DNA from 3 places in the Peribacillus sp. TH27 genome. Region 1 is predicted to be linked to each of the others. Evidence: riboswitches for the same ligand, from Rfam matches in the RefSeq annotation. Region 1 holds a riboswitch; each other region holds the start of a gene.
The links. Region 1 has a riboswitch for preQ1 ahead of JFU24_RS14210 (QueT transporter family protein). Riboswitches for the same ligand answer to the same signal wherever they lie in the genome.

Region 2: another riboswitch for preQ1. It lies ahead of JFU24_RS22575 (VUT family protein); the one in region 1 lies ahead of JFU24_RS14210 (QueT transporter family protein).
Region 3: another riboswitch for preQ1. It lies ahead of queC (7-cyano-7-deazaguanine synthase QueC); the one in region 1 lies ahead of JFU24_RS14210 (QueT transporter family protein).

The regions. Positions count from the first base shown of each region.
Region 1 covers NZ_JAEKEV010000002.1:2,667,020-2,670,178, forward strand. The annotation lists gene JFU24_RS14200 (hypothetical protein) at 49-861, opposite strand; gene JFU24_RS14205 (YbaK/EbsC family protein) at 1,125-1,646, opposite strand; PreQ1 riboswitch class I at 1,815-1,859, shown strand; gene JFU24_RS14210 (QueT transporter family protein) at 1,866-2,351, shown strand; gene JFU24_RS14215 (TVP38/TMEM64 family protein) at 2,473-3,129, shown strand.
Region 2 covers NZ_JAEKEV010000002.1:4,410,876-4,414,034, forward strand. The annotation lists gene queE (7-carboxy-7-deazaguanine synthase QueE) at 1-395, shown strand, start outside; gene JFU24_RS22565 (DUF4260 domain-containing protein) at 477-824, opposite strand; gene JFU24_RS22570 (TetR/AcrR family transcriptional regulator) at 876-1,445, opposite strand; PreQ1 riboswitch class I at 1,707-1,749, shown strand; gene JFU24_RS22575 (VUT family protein) at 1,801-2,343, shown strand; gene JFU24_RS22580 (hypothetical protein) at 2,366-2,521, shown strand; gene JFU24_RS22585 (hypothetical protein) at 2,993-3,159, opposite strand, start outside.
Region 3 covers NZ_JAEKEV010000002.1:4,407,464-4,410,622, forward strand. The annotation lists gene JFU24_RS22545 (methyl-accepting chemotaxis protein) at 1-1,655, opposite strand, end outside; PreQ1 riboswitch class I at 1,853-1,895, shown strand; gene queC (7-cyano-7-deazaguanine synthase QueC) at 1,954-2,616, shown strand; gene queD (6-carboxytetrahydropterin synthase QueD) at 2,616-3,086, shown strand; gene queE (7-carboxy-7-deazaguanine synthase QueE) at 3,079-3,159, shown strand, end outside.

The DNA.
Region 1 (3,159 bases):
CAGAGTTATTTGAAGTATGGTCTACCTAAAACGTCTCTCACCATCATTTTATTTTTCATACCGATAGGATTCAGAGATTTCGAGCAGTTGGCCACAGGATTCCACCACTTCGATGATTTCTATCCAGGACATGTCCAACCCAAGTTCATTAGCATGAGAAATCTTATCCCGTAATTTCCGAATGGCATTCGCATCTTTCTTTCCTTTACTTTTAGAAGGAATTTGGAAGAAGAACCTCAATTCCTGATCTTTATGAATGATATCGAATTTATCACTGATTTGCAGACACTCTATTAAATTGATATCCTCATTTTTATCGATTCTCCTCCTATATAATTCGGTAGCCTTTTCTAAACGATCTCCGCTGATCATTGGATACCAACTGTCATCCCCGAATTTATCCATGATGATATCGCTCATCCTCATTTCCAAAAGGGTAATATATCCAAAAATCAGCATTCTGATTGGAGGCTTTTGAAGGTCAGCGTGGGTAATCAACTTTTTAATTGAATTATTCTCTAACACGAACACCCTCGTTTTATTCTTAAAAATATGAAGAAGTTGAATCAAAGGGGTTGAGTCCGAAACCAATTCTCTTGGTGTAAAACATTTCAAATACTCCGCAATCTTACCTTCACCAAGTTCTTGCCTTTCGATATATCCGATAATTTCCCCTTGATCCTCTACCGCCAATATATCGAAATTCTTTTTTTCCAATTCTTTTTGTATCCCCAGTGCTAAATCGTTTTTATGGCAAAACTCAAGTTCCTGGGCAATGCTCTTAACCGTGATATTTTCTTCATAAAGAGTTTTAAGACTGAGGTAACTGCTATTGTTTTTTTTATAGCTTTCATTGAACATCTTTTACCCTCCACTTACGAACTTTCTGAACGATTTGCCTATGCGCCATGTTGAACAAACCTCCCCTAATTAGACCGTTAATTTACATCTGCGGTCAACTTTTCAGAAGAAAATGGGAGCAAACCTATTCGGAACAAGTTAAAAGCTTATAACTAAAAACCCAGTAATAAAAAGGGAACAGGTAATGTCTCTCGTTATCAACAAATAAAGTCCACCCAAGTGGACTCATTTCCATTCTATGTGGTTCTTTTTGGTACGATAAATCAAAATCCATCAACTGCCTTACCTACTGCTGCTTCCTCATTCTGCTCTTCTTCCCATGCCTTACAAACATCAACCCAATCCTTTGCTCCTGAATATTCAAATAATTCAGCGAGTTTAAGTTCTATTGCAGAGTTCGCACTTCCGCATGCTGGGAATAAAGACTCAAAGCGCTTCATCGACACATCAAGGAAAACATCTAGGTCATTTGCCAACCCAAACGGGCAGACTCCTCCAATGGCATGACCAGTCTGCTCAAGCACATCCTCAGCTGACAGCATTCGTGCCTTGAAACCGAACGTCTGACGAAATTTCTTATTATCCACTTTTGCGTCCCCTGCGGCAACAACCAAAATCGCATGCTCACCTTCCCCCTTAAAGGAAAGAGTCTTAGCAATTCGCGCTGGAATAACACCGATGGTTTCTGCTGCTTCAATCACCGTAGCACTCGATGTTTCGAACTCCATTACATCGCCTTCCCGATTCCATTTTTTAAAATGGCTCTTGACACTCTCGATCGACATATTATATCCACTCCTTTGAAGTACATGTAAAAATAATATCATCCTTTATTGCAATAAATCAAAATCATTTGAGACATCCACAGCTTGAAAACTTATTATTTTGAAACCATTCTTTACAAATTGACGAAACAAGCCTACATGGGATACTATTAGTCTTCGGGCAAAAGCCTAAACGTGGTTCGTAACCATCCCACGATAAAAAACTAGGGAGAGAATAAAATGAATGTTCGTACACTCGTGATAAGCGGGTTATTGGCCGCCTTATATGTGGTGGTCTCATTTGTGTTTCAACCAATATCATTTGGAATATACCAATTTCGGGTTCCGGAAATATTGAATCATCTGATTGTATTTAATAAAAAATATATCTACGGCATAGTGGGCGGCGTTTTCATATCGAATCTGCTCTTTTCGCCGATGGTGCCATATGATTTGATATTCGGGGTAGGGCAATCTCTGCTTGCCTTATTGCTTGTCATTTTTGCCTCACGCTTCATAAAGAGCATTAAAGGACGGATGATCGTTACGATTATCTTTTTCACGTTCACAATGTTTTTAATTGCAATCGAACTGAACCTTGCCCTGGATTTTCCATTCTTGTTAAGCTGGATGACCACGGCTGTCGGTGAATTCATCGTCCTTTTGGTTGGTGCGCCAATCATTTATGGAATGAACAAAAGAATTCAGTTTGAAAAGTGGCTATAAAGGAATCTTTGCGTCGTTAACCCACTATAATGGAAAAGAGCTGTCTGCTTCATGCGGAAGCTCTTTTTTTCACCATTGAACCTGAAGATGATAAACTATTAGAATGAATGGTGGTGACCTTTTGAAAAAAATACTGACCTTAATCGGTCTACTGGTAATAGTAATATTTATCGTTTCCAATGCAGAATTGTTCACCATGGTTTGGAAAAGTGATTTGGATTCAGTTATAACCATATTGACAGAAAACCTTTTGCTTACTTTTGTTGTGACATTTGTGTTGATGATTGTCCAAAATTCTTTTACCATTATACCCTTAATTTTACTCCTAACCATCAATGTCGCGATATTTGGATTCATATATGGGTACCTATGGAGTTGGGTTACAAGTGTCGTTGCATCAGGATTCATTTTTTATGCAGCCAGGAACTGGTTTCAGGCACCTCTCTTAAAGAAAATGGGCCCAAAATGGAAAGAATCCGTTGTAGAGCATGGCTTTATGTACGTGTTTACCGGAAGGATATTCCCACTCATACCAACAAGTTTAATTAACTTGGCAGCAGGAGTCAGTTCTGTAACCTTCAAGGATTTTTTATTAGCGACCGCACTCGGCAATCTTATATACTTTTTCTTTCTATCCTTAATCCCTTATGGTCTCCTATCTGTGGAAATGAACCAATATACACTAGCTGTACTCGCCTTCCTCTTCTTACTATTTTTCCTTATCTATAAACGCTTTAAGAAGAAAAAGAAAGTAACCTTCTTCAGGAAAAACAGGTGACTGTTAGGGTTCCTGTTTTTTTATTTATGA
Region 2 (3,159 bases), 1.7 Mb from region 1:
GTTGGCAGGATTGGTTTCTCGATATTGATGAACTGACTATTTCACCTAAGCCACCGAGTTCTAGGATGAACACGGACTTTGAGGTGCTTGATCGAATAATATCTAATCTTGCCAATCGACATCCCGATAATCATGTCTCGTTGAAGGTTGTAATCTTTGATGATGAAGATTATCAGTATGCGAAAAACGTACATTTCCGGTACCCGGATATTCCTTTTTATTTGCAGGTTGGCAATGATGACAGCAGGACGGCTAATGATCAGCAGCTGATTAGCGGACTTTTGAAAAAATATGAAGAGCTAATTGATAAAGTAATAGCTGATGATGAACTTAGAAATGTGAAAGTGCTGCCGCAGCTGCATACGTATATATGGGGAAATAAGCGGGGAGTGTAAAGGAAGAGAGTAAGAAGCAGTGTGATGCGCAAGATCAATCACACTGCTTTTTTTATGCGGACAATAAACTAAATACCACTATTATACCTCCTGAATGTGTGTAGCCTTGAAAGCCGTTGTGTATTTAAGGCCATATCCTAAAAAACGATCCATTCCAATATGAGCCGTCCAAATTAAACCTACCATTAAAATTGTATCCTGGTTTAGAGAAACAGCTAGTAAAATGATGAGTATTGATATTGTATAAGTATGAAACAAGTTATAAACCTTGGCACCAATTTGATTATTGATTAGATAGGCTAACATAGAAATGTCAGGTGTTAATAGTAATAAAAGGAAAATCAACCAGCTAAATTCATTTATTGAATAGATATAAATTATCGCTATAAGAACTATAAGCCCTTCAGAATGTATTAATTTTTTCACCATATTTAAGCCTCCTAATCTTTATTAACCATTGGTCAATGTATGTGCAAAAAATTATACAATACTCTTCATAATATTTTTAACGTGAAAATTAGCTAAGCTTTTTACATCTTGATATGAAAGTTGTGTATTAATATAAAATGTTATAAAGCCGTGGAGCGAAAGGAAAATAGACCATATTGATGCAGGGTTTAGTTTATTTTCTGTAAGGTCAGTCAGAGAACTGATTAGTTTTTCATATGTTTTATTAGAATCAAGTTGAAGTAAATGTTGAATTTCTTTTTCTTTAGATAAAAACATGATTGCATAATGATTTTGCTGGGTTAACCCAAACTCTATAAAGCATAGTAATATCTTCTCTATTTTTTGAGAAGCATTATTTTCAGTTAGGATGATATCATCTATTTTATTATTCAATAGAGAAAAATCCGTTTTTACCAAACTATAAAATATTTCGGCCTTATTTTTAAAATGATAATAAATGGCGCCATGACTACAATCTAATGTTTTAGCTAATTGCCGCATTGAAACTTTTGAATACCCAACGGATGCAAAAAGTTTCCGGGCTTCATTCAATACCATTTCCTTAGATAATTCTATTCCTTCTGATTTCCTTGGCGACATAGTATCACCTCCATATTTATTGACCAGTGGTTAATAACATCATATAGCAGTGTTTTTCAATTGTCAAATATTAGAATAAAATGATTTGACAGGAGCTACTCCAATCCACATATGTAGTAACAAAATTCGAAACATCAGCCATAAGTCTAATTATTAATAAAGTATTTACTGAATTCGTTTTAGAAATAGGTAATGTGGAAACTTCTTGATTTCCATTCGTTTTCAAGCTACGATAAATTAGGAAAAAGATAATCCGCTCATGCGGAAGAGGTTCTAGCTACCCTCTCAAAAAAACTAAGAAGAACAGTACTCTTTCTTAGGGTGCTGTTTTTTTTGTATAAGGAGAATGTAAGAAATGTTAAGAATTATATTGTATTTAGTGTCCATTGTCACCGCGAATGTGGTTACAGCAGCTTTTGCACCATTACAGCTTGGTGTGTTTATTATTCCGATGGGGACATTACTAATCGGGGGAACCTTCATCTTTCGGGATCTAGTTCAGAATAAATTTGGCAGAGTGAAGACGTATGTGTGCATTGTCACGGCACTAATATTATCAGCGTGCGTATCATTTTTATTAGGAGATACCCTTTTAATTGTGTTTGCTTCCGCACTATCGTTCGTGGTGGCAGAAACAGCTGATACTGAAATTTATACCCGGTTAAAACTTCCGATGAGTTGGAGAGTATTTTACAGCGGGATTGTCGGAGGATTTTTCGATTCGGTGATATTTGTTGTGATTGGACTTAGCCCACTTGGTGCCAACGTTCTGCCATGGGAAGCCGTACCCGCTGCGATTTTTGGCCAAATCATTGTTAAAACAGTCATTCAGTCAATCGGTGCCGCGCTGTTGGGCCGAATCAATGTAAGACTGGAGAAGCGCGTTATCTCCGGTTAAAATAGTAGGAGGGAAGCACTCAATGGATGGACCCAAAAAGGAAGAAGATAGATGCTATTGCCTGGAAGCTTTTCGTGAAAAATATGGTCCGGATGTCCAAGGAGACTGTATGAAGCTATCCTGCGCCAATTATCGGAAGCATAAGGGAATAGACAATCAAGATAAACGTAAACATTAATATAAATAGGAAACGATCTGTATAAGTAGAGAAGGAAGGACCAAATTTGGTTCTTTTTTTTTGTGTGAATTATAGGTTCGCGAGTAAATCGTGAAAACTCACGAGTAAATCAGCCAAATTCACGAGTAAATCGTGAAAATTCACGAGTAAACCAGAAACTTACGAGTAAATCGTGAAAATTCACGAGAAAAACAGAAACTCACGAGTAAATTAGCCAAACTTACAAGTAAATCGTGAAAACTTACGAGTAAATCAGCCAAACTCACGAGTAAATCGTGAAAATTCACGAGAAAAACAGAAACTCACGAGTAAATCGTGAAAACTCACGAGTAAATTAGCCAAACTTACAAGTAAATCGTGAAAACTTACGAGTAAATCGTGAAAATTCACGAGTAAATCAGCCAAATTCACGAGTAACCCCATAAAAAAAGCTTCCGGCACCGTCAATAATTGGTGTCGGAAGCCTTTTTATTAATTAGGTAACAAAATTTCTTCCGGGTTGTCTCCATCAATCCCCACTTTATATAGGTGATACTGTGGGTCGCTTTTGCCGAATTTCTTATCTACCATAAAATAGACCGTTTTTGAATCGCTGCTGATGACTGGGCGATCTGTGTATTCTTGAAGATGGGTCAGCT
Region 3 (3,159 bases), 1.7 Mb from region 1:
TCAGTTAGTTGCTCAGCAGCAGAGGCGAGCTCACGGGCATGATTAGTGATTTCATCCATCGAAGAGCTGGATTGCTGGGCGGAGGCGGAGACTTGTTCAATACCTGCCGCAGACTCTTCAGACACGGCTGCGATGTCTTCGATAGCTTGATTGATTTTTATACTATTGGTAGTGATATAGTTTAAGTCATTTGTAATATGCTGTACTTTTGTACCCATGTTCCCGACTGAATTATTAATTGTTTCAAATGTTTGGCCGGTGAGGGTAATCTGTCTCGTACCTGCATCTACCTGTGTGTATCCATCTTCTAAAGAGTGGACGACGGTTTTTGAACCAGTTTGGATAGCTGTGACAATATTTGTGATATCCCCAACTGAATGTGTGACCTCTTCTGCGAGTTTTCGTACTTCTTCTGCAACGACGGCGAAGCCCTTTCCATGTTCGCCGGCTCGTGCAGCTTCTATAGCCGCATTTAAGGCCAATAAATTGGTTTGATTGGAAATATCCTTGATGACCTGTACAAGCTGTGAGATTTCCTTTGATTGTGAGTCAAGTCCTTTCACTTGTTCGACAGCATTTTTGACAATCTCATCAATCATTTTCATTTGTTGGACCGAGTTACGCATTAATATGATTCCTTCCTTGGTCAAGGATAGAATCTCGGTGGAGCTTTGGGAAACTTCTTCCCCGCAAGAATAGGCCTGCTGGATCTTTCTGGTGAACTCTTCCATCATATGGACCATATCAGCTGCTCGGTGGGCTTGAGACTCTGAACCTTCCGATAGCTCGAACATGGTAGTCGCAATCTGTCTGCTGCCTTGTTGGACCTCATTTGCTGATTGAGTTAAGTCTTCGCTTTGGTTCGAAACGGATTCAGATACAACTAGCATTTTTTCGATAGTATCACTAAGGTTTTTCTGCATCTGGTTGGAGGACAGAGTTAATTCTCCAATTTCATCATTTGACTTTTGCTCTAAAGGTTCATGGTTCAGCTCACCTTTCGCCACTACTTTCATTCTGTCCCTTATTTTAAGGAGAGGTTTTGTAATAATATTGGCTGTTACAAGCGCAAGCAGAAGGCCTATGATGACAGCGGCAATGGATATAATGATACTAGTCGTTTTAACTGATTCTCCACTTGCGATGACGATTTCTCCGGAAGCGACAATTGATTTCTCGCGTTCGGAAGCTAGCTCCCTAAACCCATCCATCAATTCATTGCTTATTGGTGCAACTTCATCCTTTAGTATTTCTTTAGCGCGTTCTTCATTTCCTTGATCATATTGTGTAAATACGCGGTCAATAATAATCGTTCTCCAATCCACGCTTTTCTGAATCAATTCCTTCATTTTGTCAGAATCACTTAGGGATAAAAGATCCTCCTGAATGACTTTGCTTTCTTCGGTATATTTTAAGAACCTCTCTTTATTACTTTCGTCGCCAAATAGAATATAGCCTCTCGCGAGTGCGCTTCTTTGTGCAAGATTATTGAGTAGTTGTTCTTCATCAATAAGAACCGGTAATTCATGTTCAATAATATCTTTGGAATGCACAAGTGACTTATTGCTACTATAGATATTAAATGCTCCTAAGATGATACACAAAGATATAATAAGTGAAAATGCCACCAATATCTTTCCTTTAATACTTCTCACGTTAATGGACCCCTTTTGCTATATTTTTTGTTTACCCTTTTTTATCGGAAAAATAATAGGATATTTAAGGAGGTAAGGGAAGATATGTTGTATAACAAACTTTACCATTCGGTCTTATAATCAGTTTGATATAAACTTCTTGATTTCTTTTCATATTCAAGTTACTATTAATTTGGAAAATTATAATATTCCGCTAGGCGGAAGAGGTTCTAGCTACCCTCTCAAAAAAACTAAGGAGAAACAGTACTCTATTCTTAGGGTGCTGTTTTTTTCCGTAAAAAGGAGTTTTATAGAAATGATGAAGAAGGAAAAGGCAGTGGTTGTGTTTAGCGGGGGACAGGATAGTACGACGTGTTTGTTCTGGGCAATGGAGCGATTTGAGAAAGTAGAAGCGGTTACGTTTGATTATAATCAGCGGCACAGCTTGGAAATCGAATGCGCGCAAAAGATTGCTAAGGAACTGGGCATTACCCATCATATTCTGGATATGTCGCTGTTGAACCAACTAGCGCCGAATGCGTTAACGCGAAGTGATATCGCAGTAGAGGACGGAGAAGACGGGGAACTACCGTCAACGTTTGTACCAGGGCGGAATTTGCTGTTCCTTTCGTTTGCCGGTGTATTGGCAAGCCAAATTGGGGCTAAGCATATTGTCACTGGTGTCTGCGAGACGGATTTCAGCGGATATCCAGACTGTCGCGATGTATTCATTAAATCGTTGAACGTGACCTTGAATTTGTCGATGGACCAGTCATTTGTGATTGATACGCCACTTATGTGGCTGAATAAAGAGGAAACATGGGAGCTTGCGGATCAGCTTGGCGCATTTGATTTCGTCCGTGAGAAGACTCTGACTTGTTATAACGGGATTATATCCGACGGCTGTGGCGAGTGTCCGGCATGTAAGCTTCGGAAAAAAGGGTTGGATGACTATGTAAGCAGACGGCAGGTGCTTAAATAATGTACGGTTTTACTATCGTGGATAAGCTTCAAAAAATAGATAAAGATATTCAGCGGAATCAATTAAACTACTCAAGTAAGCGGGTCATGGTAAGCAAGGAATTCACCTTTGATGCCGCGCACCATCTTCATGACTATGAAGGCAAATGCAAGAACTTGCATGGCCACACGTATAGGGTCATTTTCGGATTGAGCGGATATACGGATTCACGCGGTTTAATGATAGATTTTGGTGACATCAAAGAAATTTGGAAAAATGAGATTGAAATACACCTTGATCATCGTTATTTGAATGAAACATTGCCGCTCATGAATACAACAGCTGAAAATATGGTTGTCTGGATTTATGAAAAAATGGCCGAAGCCCTTTTAACCAAGAATTATGAGGGTGCTAGAGTCGAATTTGTTCGTCTATATGAAACTCCGACGAGTTATGCTGAAGCTAGACGGGAGTGGATGGAAAGTGAGTAAGCTGCCTGTTATGGAAATCTTCGGCCCGACAATACAAGGGGAGGGCATGGTCATCGGACAAAAGACCATGTTT